2 regions of the Exiguobacterium sp. 9-2 genome follow, and region 1 is predicted to be linked to the other one. Evidence: riboswitches for the same ligand, from Rfam matches in the RefSeq annotation. Region 1 holds a riboswitch; the other holds the start of a gene.
What was found. A riboswitch is a leader RNA that binds a small molecule or an ion and turns the genes downstream of it on or off. The one in region 1 is predicted to bind S-adenosylmethionine.

Region 1 (15,638 bases):
ACCGCTGCATCGCTCGCTCGTCTCTTGAAAAACCGTGGCCTTAACGTCACGATCCAAAAATTTGACCCGTACATCAACATCGACCCGGGTACAATGAGCCCGTACCAACACGGGGAAGTTTTCGTCACAGATGATGGCGCAGAGACGGACCTTGACCTTGGTCACTACGAGCGCTTCATCGACATCAACTTGAGCCAGAACGCAAACGTCACGTCTGGTCGTATTTACTCGACGATCCTCAAGAAGGAACGCCGTGGAGACTACAACGGTGGAACAGTCCAAGTCATTCCGCACATCACGAACGAAATCAAAGACCGTGTCTTCCGTGCTGGAAAAGAAACGGGCGCAGACGTCGTCATCACGGAGATTGGTGGAACAGTAGGGGATATTGAGTCGCTTCCGTTCATCGAAGCCATTCGCCAAGTGAAAAACGATATCGGAAAAGAAAACGTCATGTACGTTCACTGTACGCTTGTTCCGTATCTTGCAGCAGCAGGTGAGCTCAAGACGAAACCGACACAACACAGTGTCAAAGAACTCCGTAGCTATGGTATCCAGCCAGACATCATCGTCTTACGTGCAGAGCACCCAGTCCCACAAGAGATGAAAGATAAAATCGCTCTCTTCTGTGACACACGTCCGGAAGCAGTCATCGAAGCACAAGATGCATCGACGCTCTACGAAGTACCGCTCAACTTGCAACGTCAAGGCATGGACCAACTCGTCTGTGACTATTTCAAGTTCGACACACCAGTTGCTGACATGACGGCTTGGAAACAACTCGTCCACACAGTGACACACCTCGAGAAGACGACGAAGATCGCACTCGTCGGGAAATACGTCGAATTGCGTGATGCGTACATCTCAGTTGCAGAAGCACTGAAACACGCTGGATTCGCCTTCAACAGTGATATTGAAATCGACTGGATCAACGCAGAAGACGTGACGCGCGAAAACGTCAACGAATTGCTCGGTTCAGCAGACGGAATCCTCGTTCCTGGTGGATTTGGAGAACGCGGAATCGAAGGGAAAATCGAAGCGACACGTTTTGCACGTGAAAACAACGTACCGTTCTTCGGTATCTGTCTCGGTATGCAACTCGCGACAGTTGAATTCGCACGTAACGTACTCAATCTTGAAGGCGCACACTCAGCGGAAATCGACCCAGCGACACCATACCCAATCATTGACTTGTTGCCAGAACAAAAAGACATCGAGGATCTCGGTGGTACACTCCGTCTCGGACTTTACCCATGTAAACTCGAAGATGGAACGAAAGCACGTGCCGCGTATTCAAGCGAGCTCGTCTACGAACGTCACCGTCACCGTTATGAGTTCGGTAACGAATTCCGTGAGCAGTTCGAAGCGAACGGCATGGTCTTCTCAGGTACGAGCCCAGACGGTCGTCTCGTTGAGATCATCGAGATTCCAGAACACAAATGGTTCGTCGCGTGTCAGTTCCACCCAGAATTGATCTCGCGTCCCGAACGTCCACAAGCACTCTTCCATGACTTCATCCAAGCTTCACTTGGTGAATGAAAAGAAAGATAATCAAAGACGCGGTAACCTTCAGCATCTTGAAGTTTACCGCGTCTTTTTTGATTAATTATATTCAGAACTACATATTATAGAAGAAAAGTGTTAATCCCACTCTTCCGTCATCTCTTGTAGTTGCGTCAAGATATGTGTCAAGAGGAACGCGCAAAGGGCAAGACTCGGCAGTCCGTGACGTGAACCGTCCTCTGCCGGAAGCAATCCTTTATTAAACTTCAATGCGAGCGGTGCAATCGAACGCTCGAGCGTTTCTGTCACGTCACTGAGTGTGACGATCGCATAAGGCGTATGCCATGCGTCATAGCGGGCAAGAGAAGCGAGAAGGTCGGAGCGTTCCGTATCTGGCGTAAAGATTAAGACGCGATCGACAGCGTGCAGTGTCTTTCGATCCTTGATTTTCGTAACCCGTTTCATCTGATCCGGACCTTCTGAGAGCATTGGATAGAGTCCTTCACATTCACCGTAAGCGTCGACGTAGACCGTGCCTTCTCCGACGAGCGCCTGTGCGAGCAGACGGACGACATCGAATAGTTCGTCTTCCTGTTTTGCGAGCGTTTGCAATTTTCCGTTGAATTGTGTAGCTAAGATTTTCATCATTTTTCTTCATCCTTTCTGTATTTCTCTCAAGGACAGTATAAAGCAAGTTTTGCTTTAGTGTAGAATGGAAATAACTAGAGGGGGAGTGGCAGAGATGAAAGGCAGATTGTTGATCGTCGAGGATGAGCCGGGAATCCGGAACTTACTTGCACAATTGTTCCGGACAGAAGGGTATGAAACGGACGTCGCCGTCGATGGAGAGGAAGCGATCGTCTATTTACAAGAAGCGGCATATGATTTGCTGTTGATGGATGTCAACATGCCGGGGCGGACCGGGATTGAGGTTTTACGTCATCAGGACCGGATCGGACGACGTGTCCGGACGATTTTAATGACGGCACTCGGTGAAAAAGAAGCGATGGAAGAAGCGAAACGATTAGGGGTCGTCGCCTTCTTCGGGAAGCCATTTGACATCTTCGAATTAAAAAAAGAAGTGACTGTGCAAATTTCTCACGATGTAAGCGGTTAATCCTTCACGTCGCCGTCACAAACCAAAAAACCAAGCGAAATGCTGTACGTTCCGATGAATCAGTATGTTATAATCAGTCTGAAATTGCACGAGTTCGTGTAAGCAGCGATCAAAACAGAGGAGGATGTCATTATGCCATTAGTATCTATGACAGACATGTTAAACAAAGCTCTCGAAGGTAAGTATGCAGTAGGTCAATTCAACATCAACAACCTCGAGTGGACACAAGCGATTCTCGGTGCGGCTCAAGAAGAGCAGTCACCAGTTATCCTTGGAGTATCTGAAGGTGCAGCACGCCACATGGGCGGATTCTACACTGTCGTGAAAATGGTTGAAGGTCTCGTACACGACATGAAAGTAACAGTTCCAGTCGCAATCCACCTCGACCACGGTTCGAGCGTTGAAAAATGTAAAGAAGCGATCGACGCTGGATTTACATCTGTCATGATCGATGATTCGCACAGCCCGATCGACACAAACATCGAAACAACTAAAGCAGTCGTTGAATACGCTCACGCTAAAGGCGTTTCAGTTGAAGCGGAAGTTGGTACAGTTGGTGGACAAGAAGACGACGTCATCGGTGATGTCATGTACGCGAAACTTGACGAGTGTGTACGCATCGTTAAAGAAACTGGAATCGACACGCTTGCTCCTGCACTCGGTTCTGTTCACGGACCATACAAAGGTGAACCAAACCTCGGATTCAAAGAGATGGAAGAAATCCGTGACGCTACAAACCTCCCACTCGTTCTTCACGGTGGAACTGGAATTCCGACACACGATATCGAAAAAGCGATCTCACTCGGAACTTCAAAAATCAACGTTAACACAGAGAACCAAATCTCATTCGCGAAAGTCGTTCGTGAAGTGTTGGCTGAGAAACCAGAAGCATATGACCCACGCGTATTCATCGCACCAGGTCGTGAAGCAATCAAACAAACTGTCATCGGTAAGATGCGTGAGTTCGGTTCAAGCAACAAAGCTTAATCGACTCCTCTTTAAAGTGCGGTAGACTTCGGTCTACCGTGCTTTTTTCATATCATATGAACGTGTATTCGATGGAAAACAGTAGGACTTCTCGTGAAAAAAACCTATAATAGAGTCGTAAGCGATTTCAAGGGATGAAAGGGGAACGAGAAAGATGAGATTTTTCATTGACACAGCAAACGTAGAGGACATCAAGAAAGCACATAAAATGGGGATTTTAGATGGTGTCACGACGAATCCATCGCTCGTCGCTAAGGAGGGCGTCGATTTCCATACAAGACTTCGTGAAATCTGTGAAATCGTCGGAGATGTCTCTGTCAGCGCTGAAGTCATCGCGCTTGATGCAGAAGGAATGATTCGCGAAGGGAAGGAACTTGCCCAGATCGCACCGAACATTACGGTTAAGGTTCCAATGACTCCGGCCGGACTCGAAGCGGTCGCAGCACTTTCAAAAGAGAAGATCACGACGAACGTCACATTGATCTTCAATCCGAACCAAGCATTACTCGCAGCCCGTGCTGGTGCGACATACGTATCACCATTCCTCGGTCGTCTAGATGACATCGGTCAAGATGGAATGGGCCTCGTCGAGACGATTGCTCAAATTTTCGTCGTACATGATATTCCGACACAAATCATTGCGGCATCGGTCCGGAACCCGGTTCACGTGACGAACGCTGCTCTTGCGGGCGCAGACATCGCGACGATTCCATTCTCGGTCATCGAGTCACTCACACACCACCCACTCACGACGCAAGGAATTGAAAAGTTCCTCGCGGACTGGGAAAAAACGCAGCAATAATCGTAGCGAAGAGAAAGGTTGATGGAACGTGGACATTTTGCATATCGTAGGGCAACAACGCCTAGAAGGAACCGTATCAATCAGTGGTTCGAAGCAAAGCGCCATTCCGTGTCTTGCTGCAGCTCTACTGACGGATCAGACGGTCATTCTAGAAGGCGTGCCGGAAATTGGCGACGTCGCGACAATGATCGAGATTTTAGAGACGCTCGGCACGGTCGTGACACGTCAAGGCGATATGGTGACGATTGATCCAAGTCGGGTTGAATCGATGCCGTTAACTGGTGCGGAGACGCGCAAGTTACGCGGATCGATCTACCTTATGAGCGTTCTGGCGGCCAGATTCAAACAAGGAGTCGTCGGTCTGCCTGGGGGTTATGCCATCGGACCACGACCGATTGATTTACACATCAAAGCACTGGAGCGTCTCGGTGTTTCCGTACGTAACGAGCAGGGCGTCCATTACATGCGCGTTGACCGTCTCGTCGGAAACCGAATCTATCTCGATCTTCCGTCATTCGGAGCGACGATCAGTGCTTTACTCGTCGCTGTCTTCGCTGAAGGAACGACTGTCATCGAAAACGCTGCCTATGATCCAGAAGTCATCGACGTCAGTACGATGCTGACGAACATGGGGGCAAGTGTCAAAGGGGCAGGAACGGATGAGATTCGAATCAAAGGTGTCTCACGCCTGAGTGGTTGCCGGCATACCTTGATTCCAGACCGGATGGAAGCAGGAACGTTTTTGACGATGGGCGCGGCACTTGGGCGCGTCACCGTCGATAACGTCATTCCGCTCCATCTCGAGAGCGTTATCCAAAAACTCGAGCGGTATGGTGCGTTGATCGAAGTGACAGATGATTCCGTCACGGCGACATTCCAGGAGGCGAAGCCGGTCGATATTCGTGTCTTCCACTACGGTGGATTCCCAAGCGATCTACAACCTGTCATCTCGGCAGCGTTGTTGCAAGCGAAAGGAGCGAGTATCGTTGTCGATAAGTTGTACCCGCAACGTTTCCGACATGTACAGGAGTTGCGGCGCTTAAACGCCCGAATCACGCATGAAGACGCTTCGATCATCATTCGTGGTGGCGAATCCTTACTCGGTACGGAAATCGAGGCACCAGATCCACGCGGTGGCGCAGCACTTGTCTTGGCGGGACTTCTCGCTTCAGGGGAGACGACATTGCACCACGCAGAAGTGCTTGACCAGAGTTACGAACGATTTGATCAGAAGTTGAAGGAACTAGGCGCCCTCGTATGGCGTGAAACGATTTGACCGATTTGTAACAAGGGAGAGGGGACATACACATGGAGAGAAGTCTATCAATGGAACTTGTACGCGTCACGGAGGCGGCAGCACTTGCCTCTGCACGCTGGATGGGAAAAGGATTGAAGAATGAAGCGGATGATGCGGCAACAAGCGCGATGCGTGATGTCTTCGATACGATTCCGATGAAAGGAACCGTCGTCATCGGGGAAGGCGAGATGGATGAAGCACCGATGCTTTACATTGGAGAAAAGCTAGGAAATGGGTATGGACCACGACTTGACGTCGCTGTCGATCCGCTCGAAGGAACGAATATCGTCGCAAAAGGAACATGGGGCGCACTTGCTGTCCTCGCTGTTGCGGATGCGGGAGATTTACTCCATGCACCGGACATGTACATGGATAAGATTGCAGTTGGTCCAGAAGCAGCAGGACACATCAGTCTGGATGCGACGATTGAAGAAAACATCGCAGCCGTTGCAAAGGCGAAGAACAAGGAAATCGAAGACGTCGTCGTCTCGATCCTTGATCGCGAACGTCATGAAGAAATCATTCAACGGATTCGGGCAACAGGGGCACGGATTCGCTTGATTGGTGACGGTGACGTTGCTGGTGCGATCAATACGGCGTTCCCGCATACAGGGATTGATATCTTGCTCGGTTCAGGTGGCGCACCGGAAGGCGTTCTTGCTGCCGTTGCCTTGAAGTGTCTCGGTGGAGAGCTCCAAGGGCGCTTGTTACCAGCAGACGATGCCGAGATCGAACGTTGTAAGAAGATGGGCATCGAAGATCCATCGAAGATTCTCATGATGGACGATCTCGTCGCAGGAGACGACTGTATCTTTGCTGCGACAGGGGTCACGGACAGTGAGTTGATGAAAGGTGTCCAGTTCACGGCACAAGGCGGTCAGACACACTCTGTCGTCATGCGTGCGAAATCCGGAACGGTTCGCTTTGTTGAAGGCATTCACTCGTTTAAGAAAAAACCGAAGCTTGTCATTAAGTAAAAGAGACGGACTCATACGTGAGGACTTGATCGATAAAAAAGAGTTGGTGTTTCGGATAATTTCCGAAACACCAACTCTTTTTGCTATGTTTCTAGGAATCAAGACGTTCATCCTCAATTCCTAGAGGAAAAGGAAATGTGCTAACGTTTTCCGCTTCGTTAAATCGTATGGGAAGATTGCAGTACCTCCAAATCGCTCGACATGAAATTTCGTTTTGAAGAGCATTGCCTCACGTTTGACGAGCAAGATGTGATCTCCTGATCGTGCAGATAAGCGAATTCACGACCAAGACCTCTTGAAGCACCTGTGATGAAGACATGCATCCTATTTCCTTCTTATGAATTGAATGAGATGAAAAAAAGCGATCGAGCCAATGCTCAACCGCTTTGAGATGATGAATTAAAGGTAAGATCCTGCGCCGACAAGGCGTGAACCCCAGTACCCTGATTTGAAGCTTGAGTATTTAACGCCACCTGTTTCTGAGTTAACCATGCTTGACTTACTTGTTGCGATCCCGACGTGTTGAATGCCGCTACCGTGTGAGAAGAAGACAAGATCTCCTGGTTGTACGCTTGAAACACTGACTTTTTTAGAAGAAGAATATTGTGAAGAAGACGTACGTGGCAATGTTTTACCAGCCGCTTTCTTGTAAACGTAGCTTGTGAAACCAGAGCAGTCGAATCCACGAGTCGTTGTTCCGCCCCATACGTATGGTGTACCTTTATGTTTTGCTGCTTCGTTCAGGATTTTCGTCCGTTTAGAAGATGTGCTTGTTGATTTTTTAGCGCTTGAAGATGATTTGTATGTCTTTGTGTATTGTGAGAAGACATAACGTGTTTTACCGCCGTATGAGATTTTTGTCCAGCTGCCTGATTTGCCTTTGTATGTAAAGACTTGACCAGCGTTGACTTTCCCGACGATGCTTGCTTTCGTAGAAGGAGCTGTCCGAACACGAAGACCGTTGTCCGTGATCTTGACTTTCGTGACTGTTGCTGCTTCAACTTTACCTGTACCCACTGATGTAAAACCTGAAACCACTAAGGCTGCTGTCGCGATCGATGCTAGAAAACGTTTCATGTTAAGAATTCCTCCGTTTTAATGTAGTGTGTTGCGTCCGTAAGTTATATGATGAAATCATTAAGTGTGTGATTAAGCAGTGAACCTTACAACTGTGTAAGAATTTCGTCTGCAGGAATATCTTAGCATGTGCGCCCTTAAAAACGTTTTTTCAGTTAGAAGACAAAATAGATGCTTTTGTAACATAACTGAAATAATATCCTTGAATATTACAAAGTAAGAAACGCAAAGGATTGTTGACGACGAATTTAAAAAAATATGATACCTTTAGTTCACGAAAGAAATTACATACCTCCTGATGTATGTATGGAAGTATGCTGAATGCAGTTGAATTTATAAAGAATAGGTGAAAAACATGCCAACAACTGATAAAAAAGATAAACCTGAACGTTCCTATACTTTGGCTCAATTGAGCCAGCTGACATTAAAAGAATTATATGAAATCGCAAAGACGAAGAATGTCCCGCAATATCGGGAAGCCCGTAAGCGTGAGTTGATGTTCAAGATTCTAAAAGCACAGGCGGAATCAACAGGTCTTTATTTCCTCGAAGGGGTACTTGAAGTCATCCCTGGTAATCCACAAATGCAAAACGATGGTGGCTTCGGCTTCCTTCGCCCTATCAATTATTCCCAATCCTCTGAAGATATCTATATCGCCGCTTCTCAAATCCGACGCTTCAATCTACGTAATGGTGATGTCGTCACAGGTAAAGTACGCCCACCGAAGGAAAACGAACGTTTCCAAGGGTTACTTAGTGTGGAAGCCGTCAACGGCGAAGCACCGGATACAGCGCGTAACCGTTTGTTCTTCCCGGCGCTGACACCGATCTATCCGGATCGTTTAATGCGTCTTGAGACAGAGCCACGTCATTTATCGGTTCGTGTCATGGATATGATTGCACCAGTTGGGTTTGGACAACGCGGTTTGATCGTCGCACCACCAAAAGCAGGGAAGACGTCACTCCTCAAAGAAATCGCGAACTCGATTCAAGAGAATCATTCGGATGTCGAGCTGATCATTCTATTGATCGATGAGCGACCAGAGGAAGTAACTGACATCGAGCGTTCAGTTCCGGGAGCAGACGTCGTCAGTTCAACGTTCGACGAAACACCGGACAACCATGTGCGGATTTCTGAACTTGTCCTTGAACGGGCGATGCGACTTGTCGAACATAAAAAAGATGTCGTCATCTTGATGGATTCGATCACGCGTTTGACTCGTGCGTATAACTTAACAGTGCCGCAAAGCGGACGGACGCTTTCAGGGGGGATTGACCCAGCAGCGTTCCACAAACCAAAACGGTTCTTTGGTGCGGCGCGAAACATCGAACATGGTGGCAGTTTGACGATTCTTGCGACGGCACTCGTCGAGACGGGATCCCGCATGGATGACGTCATCTATGAGGAATTCAAAGGAACAGGAAACATGGAGCTACATCTCGATCGTAAGCTGTCGGAACGCCGAATCTTCCCGGCAATCGACATTCGCAAATCAGGTACGCGGAAGGAAGAACTCTTGCTTCCGAAAGAGCAACTCGATGCGCTCTGGACGATTCGTCGGACGATGAACGAGTCGAACGAGTTCGTCGATACGTTCCTGCGTAAGATTCGCGACACGAAAAATAATGAAGAATTTTTTGCTGAACTTGAGAAAGAAAAGAAGAAGACGGTCCGACGTGCACCTGCTAAACCGCGTACCGTCAAGAAGGAAGCAACGACGGAAAAATAACTATTGCGACGCGTAAAAAAATCGTTTAGTATAGGAAGGTAACTTACTCTGGCTCAGCAAATGGACCAGGGCGGAAGGAGAGAAATCAACCATGAAACAAGGAATTCACCCTAACTACAATAAAGTAGTATTTATGGATTCAACGACTGAGTACAAATTCTTAAGCGGTTCTACTCGTTCTTCGAACGAAACGATCACTTGGGAAGATGGTAACGAGTACCCACTCATCCGTGTGGATGTGTCTTCAGACTCGCACCCATTCTACACAGGTCGTCAAAAGTTCAACGCGGCAGATGGTCGTGTCGATCGCTTCAACAAAAAATACGGCCGCAAGTAATTACTTGCCGGTTCTTAAAAAACAGCCTGCCTCCATTACGGAAGCAGGCTGTTTTTGTATAGGCTGAATTGCGAACGGTACGTAAGGTACGTCTTTAAGACGAACGAGAAAGCAATCCCACCGACGATCCCGATCAAGTACGGCATAGCATCTGGATGTGCCAAGATGTAGTCGACGACTTTATGGAACGAGATATGACGACCAACAAAGTAGCCGGCGCCCAAGAACACACTGACCCAAATCAAAGCACCTGTATACGCGTAACTCGCAAAAATGCGAAACGGCATTTTTGAAACACCTGCAAAAAAGGCAGAGAGTTGGCGAAGACCAGGTATGTAGTAACCGATGATCAAGACCGATTTGCCGTAACGACGAAATCCGGCTTCAGCGGAGAGAATGTGTTTTTCTGAGATGCGCATCTTTGGTCCGACGCGATGTAACAGGGGCATGCCGAGTTTTAAGCCCAGCACGTAGCTAATCGTCATTCCAATGCAACTGCCAGCGTAAGCGGCAAGAATCGTACCGAACAGCGGTAGATTGCCTTGATGCATCCAAAAACCGGACAGGACGAGCAAGGTCTCATCAGGAACCGGCAATCCCACGATACCACCTGCGAGAAGGACGGAAAGACCAAGGGCGCCATATTGGTGCAGAATGTCATGTAAGAGATGATGAATCGGGGACACCTTCTTTCGCGAGAATCTTCTTCTTTAGTGTACAGGAAATGGATGAAGGTTGGAATGAAAGGACAAAAATTCTAGGTAAAGAAAAAATGAATTTTGATTTCCGGAAGTCAACCCTTTTTCTCAATACCGTTTCGAGCTATACTCGTTAAAGTGACTATTTTTAGAGGACGGTGTCGGACGATGATGCATGTAATAAATCAGTACGGCTGGATCGAAGTAATTTGTGGCAGTATGTTTTCCGGGAAATCGGAAGAGTTGATTCGTCGTGTCAGACGGGCACAGTACGGCAAACTGCCCGTTCAAGTATTCAAGCCGGCAATCGATGACCGGTACCATGAAGAGCATGTCGTCTCTCACATCGGAAATTCCGTCGTGGCGATTCCAATGGCGACGAGTCGTGATCTCTATGCAGCAGTAGCGGAAGAAACACAAATTGTCGGAATTGATGAAGTTCAATTCTTTGATGATGAGATCGTTCAAGTCATCGAAGCACTTGCGCAAGACGGAAAACGCGTCATTTGTGCAGGACTCGATCAGGATTTCCGGGCAGAGCCATTTGGCAAGATGCCGGAATTACTGGCGCGCGCAGAATTTGTGACGAAACTTCAGGCGATCTGTCTCTCATGTGGCGATCCGGCTTCCCGTACACAACGTTTGATTGATGGAAAACCAGCGAACTATGATGATCCGATCATTTTAGTCGGCGCTTCAGAATCGTATGAGCCACGGTGTCGCCACTGCCATGAAGTGCCAGGAAAGCCGAAGCCGCTCCAAACGATGCAACACCAAAAAGGATAAACAAAAAAGACGAACCGATGATGGTCGTCCTTTGATGTAACAGCTGTTCGCTTCTAAGTGAAGACGAATAGCTGTTTTTTTTATTATCCCGTTTCCTGTGAGAAACGGCTCGAGCGTTCGATGAAACGAATCGTCTCACGCACGATCAAATCCTGATCATGATCGAGGGTCGCGACGTGGTACGAGTTGAGGAGACAGTAGCTTCGTTTATCATTCGTCCCGATATGCTGATGCAGGTAATCCGAGCTCGACGGCGGAACGACGTGATCGGTCGCCGAGTAAAGAATCAATGTCGGTAGAAGGATCGATCCAAGGCGTCCTTTCGTCTCGTCCATCAAGCGGACGAGTTCGAATGCACAACGACTCGGAACGAGGTCATAGATGATTTCGAAAGCAGACCGTTTGATATCCGGTGCCCCTTCTGGTAAGTACTGTGGACCACCTTCAAACGACAGTGCTTCATAAGACGGAACGGAGAGAGCGGCATTGATCGTAATGATGCCTGAAAATGGAATCCCGTCAGCGGCGAGCGATAGTGCGAGCGTCGCGCCCATCGATTGACCGATGACGAAGACTTGATCGCATGTTTCTTGTAAACGTGCATAGCCGTCTTGCAGGCTCTGCTTCCAACATCGAGCAGTCGATTGTTCGAACTCACGGACGTTCGTCCCGTGACCACGCAAACGTGGAGCATAGACAGTGAATCCTTTAGCAGCAAATGCCTCACCGACGTCCCGAACACTTTGCGGGGTCGCATTAAAACCATGACAGATTAAAATGCCGATCGGTCCACCTTGAAGATAAAATGCTTCAGCACCAGTCAATACAGGATAGTTCATCATTACTATTTTTCCTCCATTCGTGAAAAAAACTCGTCAACGTCACTGCTTGGACGCCCACGAGTTTTTCACCGTATCATCCAAAGCCGCGCTTTGCTGGTCGGAGCACCTTACAGATTGCAGGTTGCCGTGAAGTCATAGAGCCAGGTCTCTCGTTCACTCTTGATAAATATCATATTGGAATTGTCGGATTAATCATTGAAACGATGGTAGCACGACCGAAAATGCCTTGTCAAATCGTTCTGGACGAATCGTGATTTATTCTTTCAGCTAACTCATAACTTATGACTCAATCGATATGCGCCAAATGGATTATTTTTGCAAAGTTGGTTGACTTTTAAAGGTTCGACCCGTAATGTAAAAATTAGTTTTACGACATAAGCAACAACGCAACAACACACATACGAATTTCATACCGCAATACTTATCCAGAGAGGTGGAGGGACTGGCCCTACGAAACCTCGGCAACAGACTCATTATGAGCACTGTGCCAATTCCATCAGACAGATGTCTGAGAGATGAGTGGAGTGGATTCTGCCATTGTGCGGATCCAGGTCTCTTCTTGTTTCTCAAGAAGGGACCTTTTTTGTTGAATGAAGGGGGAAAACGGAATGATTGCATTTCATCAAGTCAAAAAAACGTACGTCACGAAGGATCAGACGATCGCAGCACTCGACGGTGTCGACCTGACGATCGAGAAAGGCGAAATCTTCGGTGTCATCGGCTTTAGCGGTGCCGGGAAAAGTTCATTGCTCCGCTGCGTCAACCTGTTAGAACGACCGACGTCAGGAACAGTGACGGTCGACGGAGAAGATTTAACACAACTATCACCAAAAAAATTACGCCAAGCGAAACAGCGGATCGGGATGATCTTTCAACACTTCAATCTATTGAATGCAAACACGGTCTTTACGAACGTTGCGAAACCACTCGTTCTCGCAGGTGTCAAGAAAGACGAGATTCGTCGCCGGGTGACGGAATTACTCGAATTCGTCGATCTTGCGGACAAGGCGGATCATTACCCGGATCAATTATCCGGCGGACAAAAGCAACGTGTCGGCATCGCCCGGGCACTAGCGACGCAACCATCCGTGCTCTTATGTGACGAAGCGACGTCAGCACTCGATCCTCAGACGACACATCATATTCTCCAGTTATTAAAACGCATCAATGCGGAATACGGGATCACCATTCTCTTGATCACCCATGAGATGGGTGTCATCCGGGAGATTTGTGACCGGGTCGCCGTCATCGAAGCTGGGAAGCTGATCGAGTCAGGAACAGTCTTTGATGTCTTTTCAAATCCGCAGACCGAGACAGCGAAAAACTTCGTCCGCTCCGTCATGCATGATGAAATTCCGGCATCAATTCGTCAGTTGATCGAGTCACGGAATGCGCATCCGATCTATAAGATTCATTTTCTCGGACACCACACCGGACAACCACTCTTGTCGCAAGTCGCAAAACGCTTCGACGTCGATGTCAACATCCTGCACGGTAGCATCACGGAGTTACAGGAAACACCGTTCGGTACATTACTTGTTGAACTGATCGGTGAAACGATCGAAGTAAAACGGGCCTTACAGTACATCGATCAGGCACAGGTGACCGTCGAGGAGGTGCTTGCTGATGCTAGTTAACTACAGTGATATCTGGACAGCATTTTTGCAGACGATGACGATGGTGTCAGTGTCGTTATTATTTTCGACTTTGATCGGTTTACCACTCGGCATCCTGCTCGTCGTCACCCGGAAAGGGGCATTGCTCGAAAACGTCCCGCTGTTCACATTCTTCAACAGTATCGTCAATATCTTCCGTTCAATTCCGTTCATCATCTTACTTGTTGCGATCATCCCGTTGACACGGTTGATCGTCCAGACGTCGATCGGAACCGAAGCCGCAATCGTCCCGCTCGTCTTTTACGCCGCACCGTACATGGCGCGTCTGATCGAGAGCTCGTTACTTGAAGTCGATAAAGGCGTCCTTGAGGCAGCAGAAGCGATGGGGGCGACACCGTTTCAAACGATTTTCCGCTTCCTTCTGCCGGAAGCACTCGGTTCACTAATCCTTAATTTAACGATTGCAACAGTCGGCTTGATCGGGGCGTCGGCGATGGCAGGCGCCATCGGTGGTGGCGGTTTGGGTGACTTAGCAATTACGTACGGTTATCAACGGTTCGACACGAAAGTCATGATCATCACGGTCGGGATTCTCGTTATCTTAGTCCAAGGCTTACAGACGACAGGCAACATCGTCGCACGAAAAATCAGAAGACATTAATCAAGGGAGCGATTCAGCCATGAAAAAAGCAGTAGCGATTGGGGCAACATTAACGACGATTTTATTTGCCGGGTGCTCAGCATCAGGAGAAGAAGAAAAGACGATCAAGCTCGGGGTCAGTGGTTCAGACACTCAAGTGTGGGATTACGTCGCGAAAAAAGCGGAAAAGGAGGGCATCAAAATCGAGCTCGTCAAGTTCTCCGATTATGTCCAGCCGAACATGGCACTGGCTGAGGGTGAGATCGACGCCAATGCCTTCCAGACGATTTCCTACTTCAACGCCTTCAAGAAGGAACATAAGTTGAAGCTGTCGCCGATTGCGACGACCGTCATTGCACCGATGGGCATTTACTCAGATAAATATAAGGACGTCAAAGATATTCCAGTCGGTGGCAAAATCGCTGTTCCGAACGAAGCGACGAACATGGGACGTGCCTTCTTGTTACTACAAGAAGCAGGTTTGATCAAATTACCGGACGACTTCGACGGCAATGGATCGGTCGATAAGATCGTTGAAAATCCGAAGAAACTGAAAATCGTTCCGATCGTCGCTGGACAAACGCCACGCGTCTTACCGGACGTCGCTGCATCGATCATCAATAACGGTATTGCTGTTGACGCAGGACTAAATCCGATCAAGGACTCGATCGTCCATGAGAACGAGACAGCAAAACCATACATCAACATCATCGCGACACGGACGGAAGACAAGAACAAAAAAGAACTGAAAAAGATCGCGTCGCTTTACCAACAAAAAGATGTCGCGGCTTTCATCAAAAAAGAATATAAAGGTAGCTCGATCCCGACGTTCGTTCCACTAAGCGACATCGGCGAATAAATTCTAAAGGAGAGTGGATAGCATGACGACACCAGTACGCACGACATGGGTAGAGACGATTGAACAGGACATCGAACAAAAACGGGAATCGTATCTTGAGACGAGCCACCGGATTCATGCGACGCCGGAAATCGGTAACGAGGAATTCTTTGCTTCGCGACTACATGCAGAGCGTTTGACGGCAGAAGGCTTTACAGTAGAACTCGGCGTCGCAGGGCACGAGACCGCATTCTTCGCGAAGAAGTCAAGCGACCGACCTGGCGCGACAATTGCCTTTCTCGCTGAGTACGATGCGTTGCCGGGTATCGGACACGCATGCGGTCATAATATCATCGGAACGACGAGTGTCGCAGCGGCGATTGCGGTCAGCA
Region 2 (15,638 bases), 710 kb from region 1:
TTACTACGAACAATTACAGCGAAGTGGTATGCCGATTCGAAATCAGCGTCGCACCACGTACTCTATACGGTCGAGGAGCGATTTGCAGGCTACTTATTATCGATTGCGTCCGAAGCTAGTGACAGTTTGTTTTATCAGGAGATGCGGACGTCGAATCTACATGACGTCGCTGACTGGCTTGGAACGAGTTATCGTCATCTCAACCGGATCATCACGAAGTTGTGTGAGGAAGAGATTCTTGTTCGACGACGTGGCAAGATCATCATCGTCGATTTGGAACGGGTTCGCGAGAAAGCGAACGGTAACAGCTATGAGTAAGGAGGAACGAACATGATAATAGGCATTGTGTGTGCCGTATTGGCTGGAATGTTAATCAGTTTGCAGACGGTATTGAATGCTCGGATGAGTGATGCATTCGGCGCATGGGCGACGACGACGCTGGTTTTCTTCGTCGGATTCATCGGAGCAAGCATCACGTATGTCCTGTTTCATGGTGGAACGATCGGACAGATTCAAAATGTGTCACCACTCTACTGGTTCGGTGGACTCGTAGGTGTCGGTGTCGTCTTTTGTGTCATGCGCGGGATTCAATTGCTTGGTCCGTCCGTCGCGATTTCTGTCGTGTTGATTTCGCAGTTGAGCTTTGCCCTCGCTGTTGATACGTTCGGTTGGTTCGGTTTGCCGCAAATCGACTTATCGTTTGGTCAGCTCATCGGTCTCGCTGTCATGGTGTGTGGCATCTTCGTCTTGAAACGGTATCAAGTCGTGGCACCGGAACAACAGGCAAAGGATCAAGTAGAACGTGTTTCATAATAATTGAATACAGAACGGAGACAGTGGAGTTCCAATCCACTGTCTTTTTTGACTAATCTTCTATTTGTATCATGCGTTTTCTGAAATAGAGTGATAGGACAAAAATAAGAAGACCACAGTACAACATAATCGTCGTGATCGAAACGTGAAACGACAATAGAAACGAGAGGAGGGCGTAAGATAATGGAACGAGACCGTTGGACGATGCATTGACAACACTCATGACACGTCCCATCGTCTGTTCCGCACACTGAGACTGGATGAACGTAATGAAGCGAATATTGATGATGGAAGAAAGGACACCAAGCGATAACAGGATGATCAAGTACAACAAAATCTGCTGAGTTTGACTAAGCAGGAAGAGAAGCAAACCTAAGGCGCCAATCAATCGGACCGATGAGGTAAGCCCATTTACTTTCGTCTGCGCAAAACCACTCCAGAGCGCTCCTCCGAGCATTCCCATTTGATAAGCCCCTTGCATATAACTTAAATCCATCGCGTCTCCTTGTAACACATCATGAACGAGTAAGGGAATTCCGAGTAGGAGCGGTCCAAAGAAAAAGAAATTAACGCAGATGACGAGAAAAAGCGTCTGCTTGAGTTGCTGAAAGTGTAAAACGTAATGCAGCCCTTCTTTTAGTTCAGATAGAGCGGAATGCTGGAGTGATCGCCTAGTCTTAGCCTCACGAATCCCATACGTGAAGAGAAGCGTCAGACAGAGCGTCCCGAAAATCACGAGAAAGACGTGCGAGTAAGAAGAATAGCTGAGAATGACTCCACCAAGAATCGGACCTGAAAAGAGGGCGATTTGATTAGATGTCTGAATCAGTGAATTGGCTTTAGTGAGTTGTTCTTTCGGAACGAGTGTAGGAAGTAAGGAAGCATTCGCCGGCGAAAAGAATGCATCCACACTACCGAATAGAAAGGCGAATCCTAAAATCGTCAGCAATGTAAGCTGATCGGTATGAAGTAATGCGAGAAGACAGAGAATGAAACTGATTCGTAAAGCGCTCGAGATGCGCATGATCGTCGAACGTTTATAGCGATCGGATAAGACGCCACCGAATAACATGAGAAAAATACGGGGTAACAAGGTGGCCATGAGGACGAATCCAAGATATGAAGCCTGGTTTAGCGTATGGATGACATACCATTGTTCAACAAACAGATAGGTTGATAGGGAGAGGGCAGAGCACATACCGGACCCCCATAAAAATAAAAAAGATCGATTTTTAAACAGCGATTGTTGCGTATCCATTTCAATAGGCAGCATGTGGCACCTCCGGTTTAGACGTCGTCATTCTCAAATAGTGGTTCATCAATTGCAAAGGCAGTCGTCATGATATAGAAGTGTTTTTTATCTTCTTCGTCTAGTGAAGGGGACCGTGTGAACTCGTCCAATAGAGCACGATATTTTGTAGCAAAGCGTTGAAAGTCGGCTTCAGACATCGTCAGTTCCTTTTGAAGTGATAAGCTCATCCAGTCCTCGACGTTCGAAGATGAAGGAGAAAAAGTAGCTGTCGGTGCCGTAAGAACGCGTGTCTTTGCCCGGTCCAGTACTTCAAGATACGATTGCCGAGTCGCTTCTTTCGTCTCGATGAAGTTCAGAAGATGATCAGCAGGAATGTATCCTCGGGCAATCGCTTGATAGTATTTCAATAGATTGCCGCCTTGTTCTTCTGTTCGAACGAGGCGAATCAAGTCATGCTTTTCAAGTTCCCGTACGTGATAAAGGACCTTTGCGCGCGATAACGTTAGCAAATGAGCCAACTGATGCACCGTATGCGGTTTTTCGACGAGAAACATGAGAATTTTTGTTCGCAATGGATCACTGATCACTTTTAACTGTTCATAGTTCTCTAATATATGAATCGCTTTTTGTTCCATTCAATCATCTCCTTTTTAACCGGTTAATTTTTATTAACCGTAAAGCAAAAGCTTCTTTTTGTAAACGATTACAAATTTATGTAAGGGTAACGGCAAAGGATAAAGCAGTTGGTTTACATACAAAAAACTGACTTCATTGACATCTCGATCCTCCACCTTCTACTAGAAAGTACGGGAAAAACGAGATGTTTGAAATCAGTCTCAGCTACTGTATGTGGTTCGAGGCGGTTAGACCGTCGTCGTATCTTTCCATTCCTGTTCGATGAAGGCATCACGACCAGAAGCAGCACGATCTTTTTTGTAGTGTTCTGGATTTTTCTTATGGAAGTCTTGGTGGTACTCTTCCGCTGGATAAAATTCAGAAGCAGCATCGATCCGCGTCACGATTGGCTGTTTGAAACGGTTGCTTGCAGCAAGAGCGTCACGAGAAGTAATCGCAGCTTCATGCTGCGCATCCGTATGATAGAAGATTGCTGGCGCGTACTGCGTACCGCGATCTTGGAATTGACCTTCTGCATCCGTCGGATCCGTTTGGGGCCAGTAGAGTTCAAGTAAACGCTCGTACGGGAACAGGCTCGGATCAAACGTGATTTGGACGACCTCGAGGTGTCCCGTCGTTCCTGTTTTGACTTGCTCGTATGTCGGGTTATCGACGTGTCCGCCCATGTAACCTGATACGATTCCCTCGATTCCTGGTAATTCTTCAAATGGTGTCACCATGCACCAAAAACATCCACCTGCAAATGTTGCTTTTTCCATCTGTCTCTTCCTCTCCGTGGGAAATCCCCATTGTATGTCTGACAGCGAGAAAACGAAAACGACTCCTTCGCTTGGTTGCAAAAGGAGTCGCCGCTTTTTATCAACCAAAGCTTTCGCTTTGCTGGTCGTAGCACCTTGCTATGCGCAGGTTGCTGGGACGTCATCGATCCAGATCTCTCGGTCCACTCTTGATAAGGGTATATGAAGTTGATGTCATTCGTTATCATTGTTGTGATGATACCATTCACAAAGAAATAAAGTCAATCCTTAGAATTTAAGGCACGTAAAACGGTTGCTCCAAGTGTCTTCGCACCGATCAACAACGCTTGTTCATTGATCTCGTACTGTGGATGGTGCTGCGGATAGTTGACGCGACCGTCCGTATAGCCAGAGCCGGTAAAGAAATAACTACCCGGGACGTGTGTTAAGTAATGTGCGAAGTCGTCCGCCGCCATCATTGGTGTGAGTGCCATGACGGATGCTTCCGGTAAGAAAGCAGCAGCTTCCTGAACGAGTTTTGTCTCATCCGGGTGATTCCAGAGCGCCGGGTAACCAGTCGTGAAGTCAATCGAATACGAAGCACCGATGCCGGCACACGTCGTCTTAGCGACAAGATCGACTTCTTGCCGGAGCTGATGCCGAAGTGTCTCATTGAACGTTCGGATTTCCCCGACAATGCGTGCCTCACCCGTAACGATATTTGGTGCTGTTCCTGCATGGAAAGAACCGATTGCGAGAACAGCCGGCTCAAACGGATCAACCCGTCGACTAACGAGATGTTGTAAGTTGCAGACGAGTTGCGCTCCAGCGACGAGAGCATCTTTTGTTTTATGCGGTGCCTGGGCATGCCCACCTTGACCATGGACGATGATTTCGAATTCGTCGATCGCACACAATGTATGTCCTTCCCGGAATCCGATCGTGCCAACCGGTAAATCATTTTCGAGATGTGTCGCGAAAATTGCATCGACCCCTTCGAGGACGCCGGCTTCGATCATTTGGATTGCTCCACCGGGAAAGACCTCTTCTCCATGCTGGTGGATGATCCGAATCGTTCCTTGCAATTGATCGCGTAACGGATAGAGTGTAGCAGCAAGGGCCATCACGATCGCCGTATGACCATCGTGTCCACATGCATGCATGACACCGGGATGGATCGACCGGAAGGCAAGCGTCGTCTCTTCTTGAAGTGGTAAAGCATCAAAATCGGCACGGACCGCAATCGTCGGACCAGGCTGTTTGCCTTCGATCGTCGCGACGACACCACGACCTCCGACGGCTGTTTGATGAGGAATGCCCTGTTCTGCGTAAAAGGCGGCAATCCGTTCTGGTGTGCGGACTTCCTGGAAAGAGAGTTCCGGGTGTCGATGAAAATCGCGACGTAACGCGATCATTGTCGGTTCGAATTGTTCGAGTGCTTCAAAAAGTTGAGTTTGCATGTTCAAGCTCCTTTAACGTGTGTCTTTTCGCGAAAATGGGTACAGATACAGGTAATCACGAAAGGGGATAATGTAACATGGGAGAAATCGTCGTCAATGCTGTACTTACAATCAAAGCTGGACTTGCGGATCAAGTCTTCCCGATTTTACAAACGGTTTATCATGCTTCACAAAAAGAAGAAGGATGCTTACGTTATTCCTTGCACCAATCGATCGAGGATGAGCATCAATTCATGTTGTATGAAGTGTATCGGGACGAAGAAGCGCTTGAAGCGCATATCGCATCCGACCACTATAAAGCCTACCGTGAACAGATCGAATTATACTTGATGGACCGACAAGTGGCGAAATACGTCGAGATGACTTTCTGACGTGTTGCGATAAGAAGAGACGAACCCGTCGAAACCGACGGATTCGTCTTTTTTATTACATCGATTTAAAGCCGAGGAAATGCTCCTGCCAACGCGGTTCATAGATTGAATTGATTTGCAGCTGTGAACCACCCGCATGGATGAAGTGTTCGTTATCAAGCATGATTCCAATATGCGATGGACCGTCTGTATAGGTGTTCTGGAAGAAGACGATATCTGAGCGTTTACCACTTGAGATGCTCGTCCGGCGATTCGTGAAGAACGCACCATACCAGTAGCCACGAACGTTCGTCCGACCACCGTATTTTCCAGCTTGGTTCGTCGCATAGTGAATCAGTCCGGAACAGTCGAAGCCACCGTTTACGGCATTTTGCGAACCCCATGTGTAGGGTGTTCCGATATGCTGGACGGCTGCTTGGATCAGCTTTTCACCACGCGTATTATTCTTTTTGACGACTCGTTTATCCGACGTGATCGTCACGGCGGATACCGGAAGATAGACAGGTGTCCAACCTGATTGGATGACATAGAAATTTCCGACCCGGTGACGCGGATAGACGCGTTTGCCTTGTTCAACAAGTCCACTGCCTTTTGGGCTCGTCGGACTTGCGAAAAAGGATGTCGTCTGTTTGACGGTATAGATTTTCGCCCGGTCGATCGCTTTTTGTGCCAGGCTCATATCGGGTTTACTCGTGCTGATATAAGGGTTGAGGACATAACCGGTTTGACCACTGACTAAGCGGACTTGCCAAAAGTCATCATCAATCGATTTCAAACCGACTAATTTCGTCCCTTTCTTCAAATAAGCGGCCGGACGACTGTAAGCGACGTCGGCAGAGAAGAGGGGAGTTTGATCTAGATGAACATAAAACGTCGTCCCTTTTTTTGCTTTTGCCATCGGTTTGTTCAGTCCGATACGACTCGAATCGACGAAACCAAAGGTATTTTTGTATTTGACACGTGTATAATAACCGCTTTTTCCGTAGATCGAGATCGAGGCACCTTTTTTTAATGTACCGATTTTTTTACCCGACAGTTTTGCCTGCGACCGGATGACGACGTCGTCTTCTGTCACGTAACGTTGACCAGAGACATCATACAGATCCGGCTTTTTTGTCACGAGATCCGTCGTCTTGACGTAACCGTAGATCGATCCTTTTTTCAAGCGTGTGTAACTACCGCTCGTTCCGTAAATCGTCAATTGATCAGCCCGTTTAACAGTATAGACTGTTTTACTGCTCGTCGAAGCCGACGTATAAACAGACAAGTTGCGTTTCGCGTATCGTGTCCCGGTTGATGCATAGACTTTTCCAGTACCGAGATCAGCTGTCTTGACGTAAGCATGAATCCCACGGAAGATGATTCGACTATAGGCACCGTTCGTCCCGTAAACGGTCAGTAAAGTATTCGTTTGATGTTGCTTTAAGATAGGACTTGAAGATTTGGCATCCGAATAGATGGGTGTAGCGCGCTGAACATAGAGGCGTGCGGTCTTCGGATAGTACTTTAATGTCCCAAGATGTGCCGTCAACACATAGGCGTAATCGTCGTTTCGTTTGATTCGTGTAAACGAACCCTCGATTCCGTACGTCTGAAGCGAGGTATTTACAGAAATCGATTGAAGGACTTTCCCTTTCGTAGTCGCAGTAGCATAGACTGTCGTCTGCTGTTGGACGTAACGCACCCCTGTTTCCGGATGGTTCACGATTGGCGTATCTGCTAAATCAGTCGTCAATACGAAAGCGTAACCCGTTTTAGTCGCCACACGCGTAAAAGTACCCGTCGTACCAAACGTTTCGAATGCTTGATTTTGAACGATGGCTGTCTTTGTACTCGTCGTCTTCGGCTCAACGAAAAGTGAAGTTGTTCGTTTAACATAACGCAGTCCTGTTTCCGGATAATTTTCGACCGGCGCATCTGCTAAATCAGTCGTCAATACGAAGGCATAACCTGTTTCAGTCGCCACGCGCGTAAAGGTACCCACCGTACCGAATGTCTCGAATGATTGATTTTGAGTGACGGCTGTCTTCGTACTCGTCGTCTTCGGCTCAACGAAAAGGGAAGTTGCTCGTTTGACGTACTGTGTTCCAACCAATTTCGGAAGTTGCTCGAGTTGTGTCGTAGGTACGTAGACGTATTGCTCTTTCCATTTCAGGCGTGTGAACGTGTCAAAAGTGCCGTATGTATCGATTCGCTGATAAGCGGGAAGTGTCGTCACGACGGTGGAGTCAAAAGGTGAAGCGACTAATGAGAGTGGACTTTTCGAAGTCAACGTTGCTTGTTTTTGGAAGACAGGCGCTGTTTGCGTTAACGCACTTGTTGCGACATAAGCAATTCCTTCTTGCCAACTGACACGAGTGAAGTCACCGTCCGTATCGAGCGTCTTGAATGTCATTCCTGCTGGTAGTTGTTGGATGACAGCGGTAGAGTCAGCTGTTTGTAGCAATGCGGTATTCTCTTTCAAATAAGCCGTTCCTGTCGTTTCTGTGACTGTTTGTACTTCTGCCGTCGGTTGAGCAGGTGGCGATTCAGCGAAAGCAGGTGCGGGTAGAACCGAGCTCAACATCAATGTTGCAGCGAGTCCAGCAACATGAGCAGTCCATTTTTTCATCAAGAGGTTCACTCCAATTCTTAAAATTTGTCATTAGGAATAGTGTAGCATGCGCTTGTTTAAAAATTGATGAAAATCAAAAAAATAGGAGATTGGGCATAAAAAAACGGTATGCCGAAGCACACCGTTTGAAGTCATATTTTAGTCATCGTCCTCATGATCGACTTGCCATTCCCAGTCGAGCATGCCGTAAATTAAAGAGTCGCGCCAGTGGTCTTCTAAATAGACCGTCTCGCGAAGCTGTCCTTCCTTTGTCATACCGACTTTTTGTAAGACACGTTCAGAAGCGACGTTCCGTGGATCACATGTCGCTGTGATTCGGTGTAATTCTAGTTTTTCAAAACCGAATTGAAGAAGGAAAGAGGCAATTGACGTCGCGTACCCATTTCCCCATTCATCGGGTGAGAGGACATATCCGATTTCGGCGATTTTATGTTCCACGTCTGTAATGACGAGTTCACCGGCACCGATGACGACGTCACTTGGAAACGTCACGGCAAAGACATAACGACGTCTTGGTGTCTCGAGTTCACTTTCTAGTGCATCGTGCAGGAATTGTTTCGTATCGGTCTCGGAATTCGGTCCCCACGACTGAAATTGGCTGACGATGGGTTGTGACGCATAGGCGTGGACCGCTTCTACATCTTCCGGTGTAAAACGACGAATCCGAAGTTGGTCATTGATTTTATAACGCATGCAGCATCCTCCTCTTTCAGATGAAGTCACTTTAATTCTATTAGACAAATCGAAGACGAATTCCTGTTTGACACGGGAAAAAGGGCGTGCTAGGGTGGACGTATCGAATGAAATAGGCAGTATCCTCTAGGGTTCCGTACGGCTGGACCGAGGGAGGAACATGGACGTTTGTCCATGCAACGGAGGGATAAAAGCCCGGGAGTAAAGCGAATCGTCTCGCTTGCTCCCGGGCTTTTTCATTTGAAATCATCTATTAGGAGGCAATTACTATGGCAAAGTATTGGATCGGGATCATTATCGCAGCGTGTTTTGAAGTCGGTTGGGTCATCGGGTTAAAACATGCGGCAACACCATTCGAATGGGGAGCGACAGTCATCTGTATCATCGTTAGCTTCACCGTATTGATTAAAGCAAGTAACCATTTACCGGTCGGAACGGTCTATGCTGTCTTCGTTGGTCTCGGGACGGCAGGGACGGTCTTGACGGACATCGTGTTGTTCGATCAAGCGGCTTCCGTGATGAAATTAGCATTGATCGCTGTCTTACTCGTTGGCGTCATCGGTCTAAAATTAGTCAGTGGAGAGGAGAAATCAGCATGAGTTGGGTGTATTTAGTCATTGCCGGAATCTTTGAGATGTTTGGTGTCGTCTTGATCAATACATTTAATCAAAATAAGAATGCGAAGAATCTACTGTTGATGGGAACAGGGTTCGGACTCAGTTTTCTATTCTTGACGCTTGCAATGAATGGCTTACCGATGGGAACAGCGTACGCGGTCTGGACAGGAATTGGAGCAGCGGGCGGAGCGATTCTCAGCATGGTGCTTTATAACGAATCAAAAGACTGGAAACGGCTCGTCTGTATCGGTCTTGTCTTAAGTGCGACGATCGGTTTAAAACTTGTCGGCGAATGACCGTTTACATGTCAAACAGATGACGTTTTAACGGAACGCATATTTTTTGGCATATTTTAATGCAAAAGAGGAAATACTCCTTATAGAAGCTACGCATGACAAATCGTGTTAATAAGGGGAGAACATCCATGAAAACGAAACAATATATCGGAACGTTCTATTCAGAAGACGAATTGATCTCAAAAATGGACGAACTACACATTCAAGGACATCGGGAAGAAGACTTTTACGTGATCGTCAAGGAGAAGTCGAATATCGCACTCGTCCGTAGCCAGATGGACGCAGAAATCGCGACAACAAAACCGTCTTGGATGGACCGGATTCGTGGGAACAAAGGTCGTGATCAAGAAGTCGATGATCTGTTCGAGTCACTTGATCTATCAGATAATGAAATCGAACAACGAAAAACGGAAGTCGAAGGTGGGGGCTTTGTTCTGTTACTTGAAGTCCAAGACATCCAGTTCGATCCACATTTAAATACAGACAACACACATCCTGATGTAAAAGTCCGTTATGGTAGTGGAGAAGAAACGCATACGTCATCAGACGCTAATTCTAACGCACAGCTTGGCTCAGGTAATTCGCTTGACGTTGATAAGGATTCAAAGGAAGAGCACGCGGAGATTGATTTGCATCGCGCAGGTACCGATAAGATGCCGCAAGACGAGCAAGCAATCGATCATTCGAAAAAGCTCGATGGAAACCGAGAACCGAATATTGCGATGCGTCGGGATGATGATTTCCGGCGTCCAGAAACAGAATACGAGGAAAAAGAACAGGATGCAACGCAAGACGGTGAAGAACATCGTCAATCCAAACATCAATCGAATGACATTGCCAAGCAAGACCATGGAAATAATTTAGACCGCTAAAATAATAGAATGGAATCACACGTCAGGGTCATAATCGAAGAAGGTACCTTTCGGATAAAATCTGAAAAGTACCTTCTTTTTGTATGGAGATAAAACGAGAATCGTCTCGTTTTATTTATCATCCGGATTTGATCCTGTACGCACATTAGCGTTCAATTGATCAATCGCTTGCATATCAGTGTCTGACAAGCTGAAGTCGAAGACATCGAGATTTTCGCGAATCCGGCTTGGTGTGACGGATTTCGGAATCGCGACGATGTCATGTTGCAAGTGCCAACGGAGAACGACTTGAGCAGGTGTTTTCTGATGACGGTCGGCGATATCGACGATGATCGGATGCGTCAACGCATCGCGTCCTTTCATCAACGGACTCCATGCTTCGACGACGATACCTTGCTTGCGGCAAAAGTCTCGAATCGCTTCTTGGCTAAGAAACGGATGGAGTTCAATCTGATTGACGGCAGGAACAACCGATCCTTCGGCTAAAATTCGTTCCAAGTGAGGAATATGGAAGTTCGAGACACCGATGGCACGCGTCTTCCCTTCTGCATAGAGATGCTCGAGCGCTCGCCATGTCTCGACATAGCGATCTTCTTTAGGCATTGGCCAATGAATCAGATACAAATCAACATAATCAACGCCGAGCTTTTGCAGACTCGTCTCAAAAGCGGCAAGTGTCTCTTCATAGCCATGATCGGAATTCCAGACTTTCGTCGTCAGAAAGATCTCTTCCCGGGGAATACCCGAGTCACGCAGAGCACGACCGACGCCTTCTTCGTTCTCATAAATCATCGCCGTATCGATTGAGCGATACCCGGCGCGAAGCGCTTCGCTGACCGCTTCATATACTTCTTCTTCCGGTACTTTAAAAACACCATATCCGAGTTGGGGCATACTGATACCGTTATTTAACGTGATCTGTTGCATCGATTCATCGACTCCTTTATAGTAAATTCTTTTCTTGTCTAGTGTACGCGCTCCTCCTATAAAAATCGAATGATTGCCGAAGCGCGTTCTTTTGCGTATACTGAGCGATAACAAATATTAGGAGGCGATTCTGTGATTCGACAAGCTGTTTTACAATACATACATGAGGAACATGCACTCGATCAACTCGAAGAAATAATAGGTAACCGTTCGGCAGTCTTGATTCATGGACGTCAAGCCTACGAAGCAGCTGCTTTTGCTTTACCGGATGTTCCCCGCTTTTTATTTGAAGGGCATTGTACGGATCAACAGGTGGCATTCTTCAAACAAGTATGTGCTCCGTATGATGTGATTCTCGCACTCGGAGGGGGGAGTGTCATCGATACGGCAAAACAGGTCGCGTTTCAATTACAACGTCCTGTCATCGTCATTCCGACGATTGTCTCGAACTGTGCCCCGTGGACTCCGCTCAGTGTCATGTATAACGAACAGGGACAGTATATTCGATTTGACACGTTTCCTGTCGTGATTGAAGCTCTTTTACTCGATCATCGTATCATCGCAACGAGTCCGTATGATTATTTTGTCGCCGGACTCGTCGATACGCTAGCAAAATGGTATGAAGCACGTGCCTTGAGTGGGTCTACAGCAAGCGATCCCGTCATCGAGACGGCACTCCGGACAGCTGAGCGATGCAAGGACCTCATTTTGTCGACGAATGTGACAGAAAAACGTTTTCGTGAATATCCAGCTGAAATCCAATACCTCGTCGAGACCGTCATTCCATTAGCTGGAAGCATTGGAGGTTTTGGTGATGCGGCGACACGCGGTGCAGTCGGACACGCGGTACATAACGCATTGTCTCCTTATCCAGAAACACATACGTTCTTACATGGGAGTAAGGTCGGTTACGGGTTACTCGTCCAAGAGAAGCTGCTCGGACATGATGATGATTATATAGAGTTGCGTGACTACCTTCTTGCACAAGAGCAGCCAACGACCCTCACTGATTTCGGAGTTTCGCTCAACATTGTCGAAGCACTTGCTTTTCAAACATCGAAAGAGGAGCTGTGCCGTCTGTTGCGTCCAATCGTATCAGCAGAACAACTAGTCGATGCCATCACACAGAACGAGACAGTTTCCGTTTCGACTTCTTAACCTAAAAATACGCACATGTTCCGAATCAGACGGTCCATGTGCGTATTTTTATTGTGCTTTCGCCAAATGAGCGTAAGGAGTGGGACGACCGAGTAGGTATCCTTGACCAAGATCAAAGCCGAGTTCGCGGCAAAAATCGAGTTCTTCTTGACGTTCGATGCCTTCAGCTAAGATTTGAATCCCCATTTCTCGCGTTAGATAACGGGCTTTTCGTAAGAACGCTTCGTTCTCTGAGTTCGTATCGCAGTGATCGATGAAGGAACGATCGATCTTAATATAATCCGGTTGAAGCAAGGACAACATATCAAGTGTTGAGAAACCAGCGCCGACATCGTCTAGTGCCACTTGAATGCCTTGCTTTTTATACTGTTCGAAGACGTGTTTCAAATGGTTGACGTCTTCAATTTTTTCCGTTTCGACGACTTCGAAGACAAGCCGACTTGGATCAACTTGATAACGCTCAACGATTTCAAACGTATGGCGCAGGCAGTACTCCGGATTATAGATCGTCGAAGGGAGAAAGTTGATGAACGTTTTTGTTGTGCCACCGATATGATGTGTCGCGCGAATCGCTTCTTCGCGCGCCCGTTGATCAAGCCGAGAATGAAGCCCCATCTTCGATGCTGTTGAGAATAGGACACCTGGTGAGATAGGAGTGTTGTCATCTGCTGCTCGCAGTAATGCTTCATTCGCAACGAGTACATTTTGTTGAATATCATAAATCGGTTGCAAATGGCTCGTCATGACACCGTGTTGGATAAAATCAATTGCTGACCGATGCTTTAGTTGTTCTAGAAGTGCTGAAGCTAGAATGGGTGCTGTCACATAACGCGATTGTGTGGCGCGACAGGATACCGAATAATCCGCTACACGCAAGAGCGATGTTAGTAACTGTTCGAGTTGTTCGAACGATTGATAGGAATAGATTTCTGGTGTTGGTGATTGGATATGGAGTGCTCCAGCTTCGACGAAACGGATTGATGTCGTACATTCGGCGCAAGGATGCCACATAAAAGATGTCCACCTCTCGATACATCAAAAGATGTATTTATTAAATTGGTTAAACTCTTTACCCTGAGAGAAAAAGAAATTAAACCTATTTTTCATAATCATTGACCTCATATAAAAAAGAGAAGGGAACGACGGATGCATTTCCGTACGTTCTCTTCTCTATCGGTCACATGATTTCATTGTGAAGTGTAAAATATCCAGAAAGCGAGATGCAACACAGCTGCAAGTGGCACCAACCATTGAAATTTCGCTTTCCGTGTCTTGTGCCGGACTGTATACATACCGATCCAAGAACCAAGCGCACCACCGAGAAAAGCAATCGTCAATAGTGTCGCTTCCGGTGTCCGGTAAGCATGTTGTCGTGCTCGACGTTTATCCTGCCACATCGAGCCAAATCCGATGAGTGTCAGGAGGATGTAATAGCCTAAGATAATCCTCATGAAAACCGACTCCTTTTCTAACGTTCGGCACCACCGCCGCCGGAACTTCCGCCACCACCACGACTACCGCCGTTTCCACCACCGCCACCGCGCATGATTGCGGAAAAAATGTTCAAAATCGCAAAGAAGAACATACCGCCAGTGAACTTCATATCGAGGAACAATAAGATCAGTAATCCGGCACCGATCAGAATCTTCGTCCACAGCGGAAGCCCACCATCATTTTGAGATTTCGGAGGGTCTTGCGACTCAAGCGACTGATCTTTTGAAATGACACTGACGACAGCTTTGTATGTTTCACTTGCTGCTTTTCCATACTGACCATTCTCTTTATAAGGAACCGCGTATTGATCGAGGATACGACCGGCCGTGATATCGGTCAGAACCCCTTCGAGTTTATAACCGACCTCGATCCGAAATTGGCGATTCTTTTCGTTCGGAGCGACGACGACGAGTACACCATTGTCTTTTCCTTTTTGACCGATTCCTTGTCGCCGGAATGTTTCATTGGCGTAAGAACTTAAGTCCTGTCCTTTTAGATCGGGAACCGTCTTTAGCACGACTTGCGCCGTCGTGTACTGTTCGAGTTCCTGACCGAGTTGCGCGAGTTCGGCTTCTTCCGACGGTGTGAGCAACTGAGCATCATCTTGAATGAAAAAGGCTGCTCCCGTTCGTTCTGAAACGGCACTAGCCGTCGGAACGAAGAGGAAGAAGACGAGGAACGCGCTCAACAGAAGTCGCGTCCACCGCCGAATCATTTCGAATCACTGTTAAAGTCGACAGTCGGATTTTCTCGGTCGCTGTCTGAAATTTCGTAATACGGCTTTTTCTCAAATCCGAATGCAGAGGCATAGAGTGCTGTTGGGAAGCTCCGACGTTTTTTGTTATAAAGCGTCACGGCATCGTTGTAATCCTTGCGGGCGATCCCGAGACGATTTTCTGTTCCTTCCAGCGTATCCATCAATGATTGGAATCGTTCGCTTGATTTTAGTTCCGGATAAGTGGTTTGCAAAGCAATCAATCCACGAAGCGAAGACGTGACTTGTTGATCGGCTTCAATCCGTTGTTCGGTTGACGCGGCGCGCGCAAGACCAGCTTGAGCTTCAGCGACTTTGCCGTATACTTTTTCTTCTTGACCCGCGACACCTTTGACCGTTTCGACGAGGTTCGGAATTAAATCCGCACGACGCTTGATCTGGTTATCGACTTGCGACCATTTATTCGATACATCTTCTTCTACATTGACGAGGCTGTTGTATTGGCCGATTGCTAAAAACGCAATCACGACGACGACAACGACTCCGATGATTAATGGGAGTTTTGATCGACTCCGACTTCTGCGTGCCATATGGCGTTCACTCCTTTAAGTATGTCTCATCCCTATATACCCTTAACCGAATGAATTAGTTTCAAAAAAAATAAAAAACCGTCAGCTAAAATAGCTAACGGTTAGAATTTACATGTAGACGATGACAGCAAGAACAGCTGCTAAGACAAGACGGTAGATTGCGAACGGGACGAGTTTGATCTTGTTGATCAGCTTCAAGAAGAAACGAATCGATAAGAGGGCAAACACGAACGATGCGATAAATCCGACGGCATAGAAACCGAAATCACTCGCATGAATGTTATCCCAGTTCTTAACGAGTGAGAGGAAACTGGCACCGAACATGATCGGTACGGCCATGATGAACGTGAAGTCAGCTGCCGTCCGGTGATTCATGCCGAGGAAGACCCCTCC

Region 2: linked by a shared signal. The riboswitch ahead of msrA (peptide-methionine (S)-S-oxide reductase MsrA) and the one ahead of VJ374_RS14405 (alpha/beta hydrolase) in region 1 are both predicted to bind S-adenosylmethionine.

What each region holds. Positions count from the first base shown of each region.
Region 1 is NZ_CP142850.1:2,763,905-2,779,542, reverse strand. Features, by position in the region: gene VJ374_RS14465 (CTP synthase) at 1-1,539, shown strand, start outside; gene VJ374_RS14460 (DUF2529 family protein) at 1,642-2,151, opposite strand; gene VJ374_RS14455 (response regulator) at 2,246-2,620, shown strand; gene fba (class II fructose-1,6-bisphosphate aldolase) at 2,753-3,607, shown strand; gene fsa (fructose-6-phosphate aldolase) at 3,762-4,409, shown strand; gene murA (UDP-N-acetylglucosamine 1-carboxyvinyltransferase) at 4,438-5,685, shown strand; gene glpX (class II fructose-bisphosphatase) at 5,718-6,683, shown strand; gene VJ374_RS14430 (C40 family peptidase) at 7,083-7,760, opposite strand; gene rho (transcription termination factor Rho) at 8,116-9,489, shown strand; gene VJ374_RS14420 (type B 50S ribosomal protein L31) at 9,581-9,826, shown strand; gene VJ374_RS14415 (DedA family protein) at 9,862-10,512, opposite strand; gene VJ374_RS14410 (thymidine kinase) at 10,696-11,310, shown strand; gene VJ374_RS14405 (alpha/beta hydrolase) at 11,394-12,152, opposite strand; SAM riboswitch class I at 12,220-12,321, opposite strand; SAM riboswitch class I at 12,571-12,674, shown strand; gene VJ374_RS14400 (methionine ABC transporter ATP-binding protein) at 12,761-13,789, shown strand; gene VJ374_RS14395 (methionine ABC transporter permease) at 13,779-14,429, shown strand; gene VJ374_RS14390 (MetQ/NlpA family ABC transporter substrate-binding protein) at 14,449-15,267, shown strand; gene VJ374_RS14385 (M20 family metallopeptidase) at 15,290-15,638, shown strand, end outside.
Region 2 is NZ_CP142850.1:412,142-427,779, forward strand. Features, by position in the region: gene VJ374_RS02215 (Crp/Fnr family transcriptional regulator) at 1-318, shown strand, start outside; gene VJ374_RS02220 (DMT family transporter) at 331-813, shown strand; gene VJ374_RS02225 (MFS transporter) at 866-2,086, opposite strand; gene VJ374_RS02230 (ArsR/SmtB family transcription factor) at 2,101-2,700, opposite strand; gene msrA (peptide-methionine (S)-S-oxide reductase MsrA) at 2,929-3,459, opposite strand; SAM riboswitch class I at 3,554-3,657, opposite strand; gene VJ374_RS02240 (M20 metallopeptidase family protein) at 3,720-4,898, opposite strand; gene VJ374_RS02245 (putative quinol monooxygenase) at 4,976-5,269, shown strand; gene VJ374_RS02250 (SH3 domain-containing C40 family peptidase) at 5,325-7,880, opposite strand; gene VJ374_RS02255 (GNAT family N-acetyltransferase) at 8,022-8,576, opposite strand; gene VJ374_RS02260 (DMT family transporter) at 8,846-9,175, shown strand; gene VJ374_RS02265 (DMT family transporter) at 9,172-9,489, shown strand; gene VJ374_RS02270 (general stress protein) at 9,618-10,361, shown strand; gene VJ374_RS02275 (aldo/keto reductase) at 10,473-11,288, opposite strand; gene VJ374_RS02280 (iron-containing alcohol dehydrogenase family protein) at 11,421-12,446, shown strand; gene VJ374_RS02285 (EAL domain-containing protein) at 12,495-13,457, opposite strand; gene VJ374_RS02290 (DUF1294 domain-containing protein) at 13,634-13,897, opposite strand; gene VJ374_RS02295 (TPM domain-containing protein) at 13,915-14,655, opposite strand; gene VJ374_RS02300 (LemA family protein) at 14,652-15,245, opposite strand; gene VJ374_RS02305 (undecaprenyl-diphosphate phosphatase) at 15,354-15,638, opposite strand, start outside.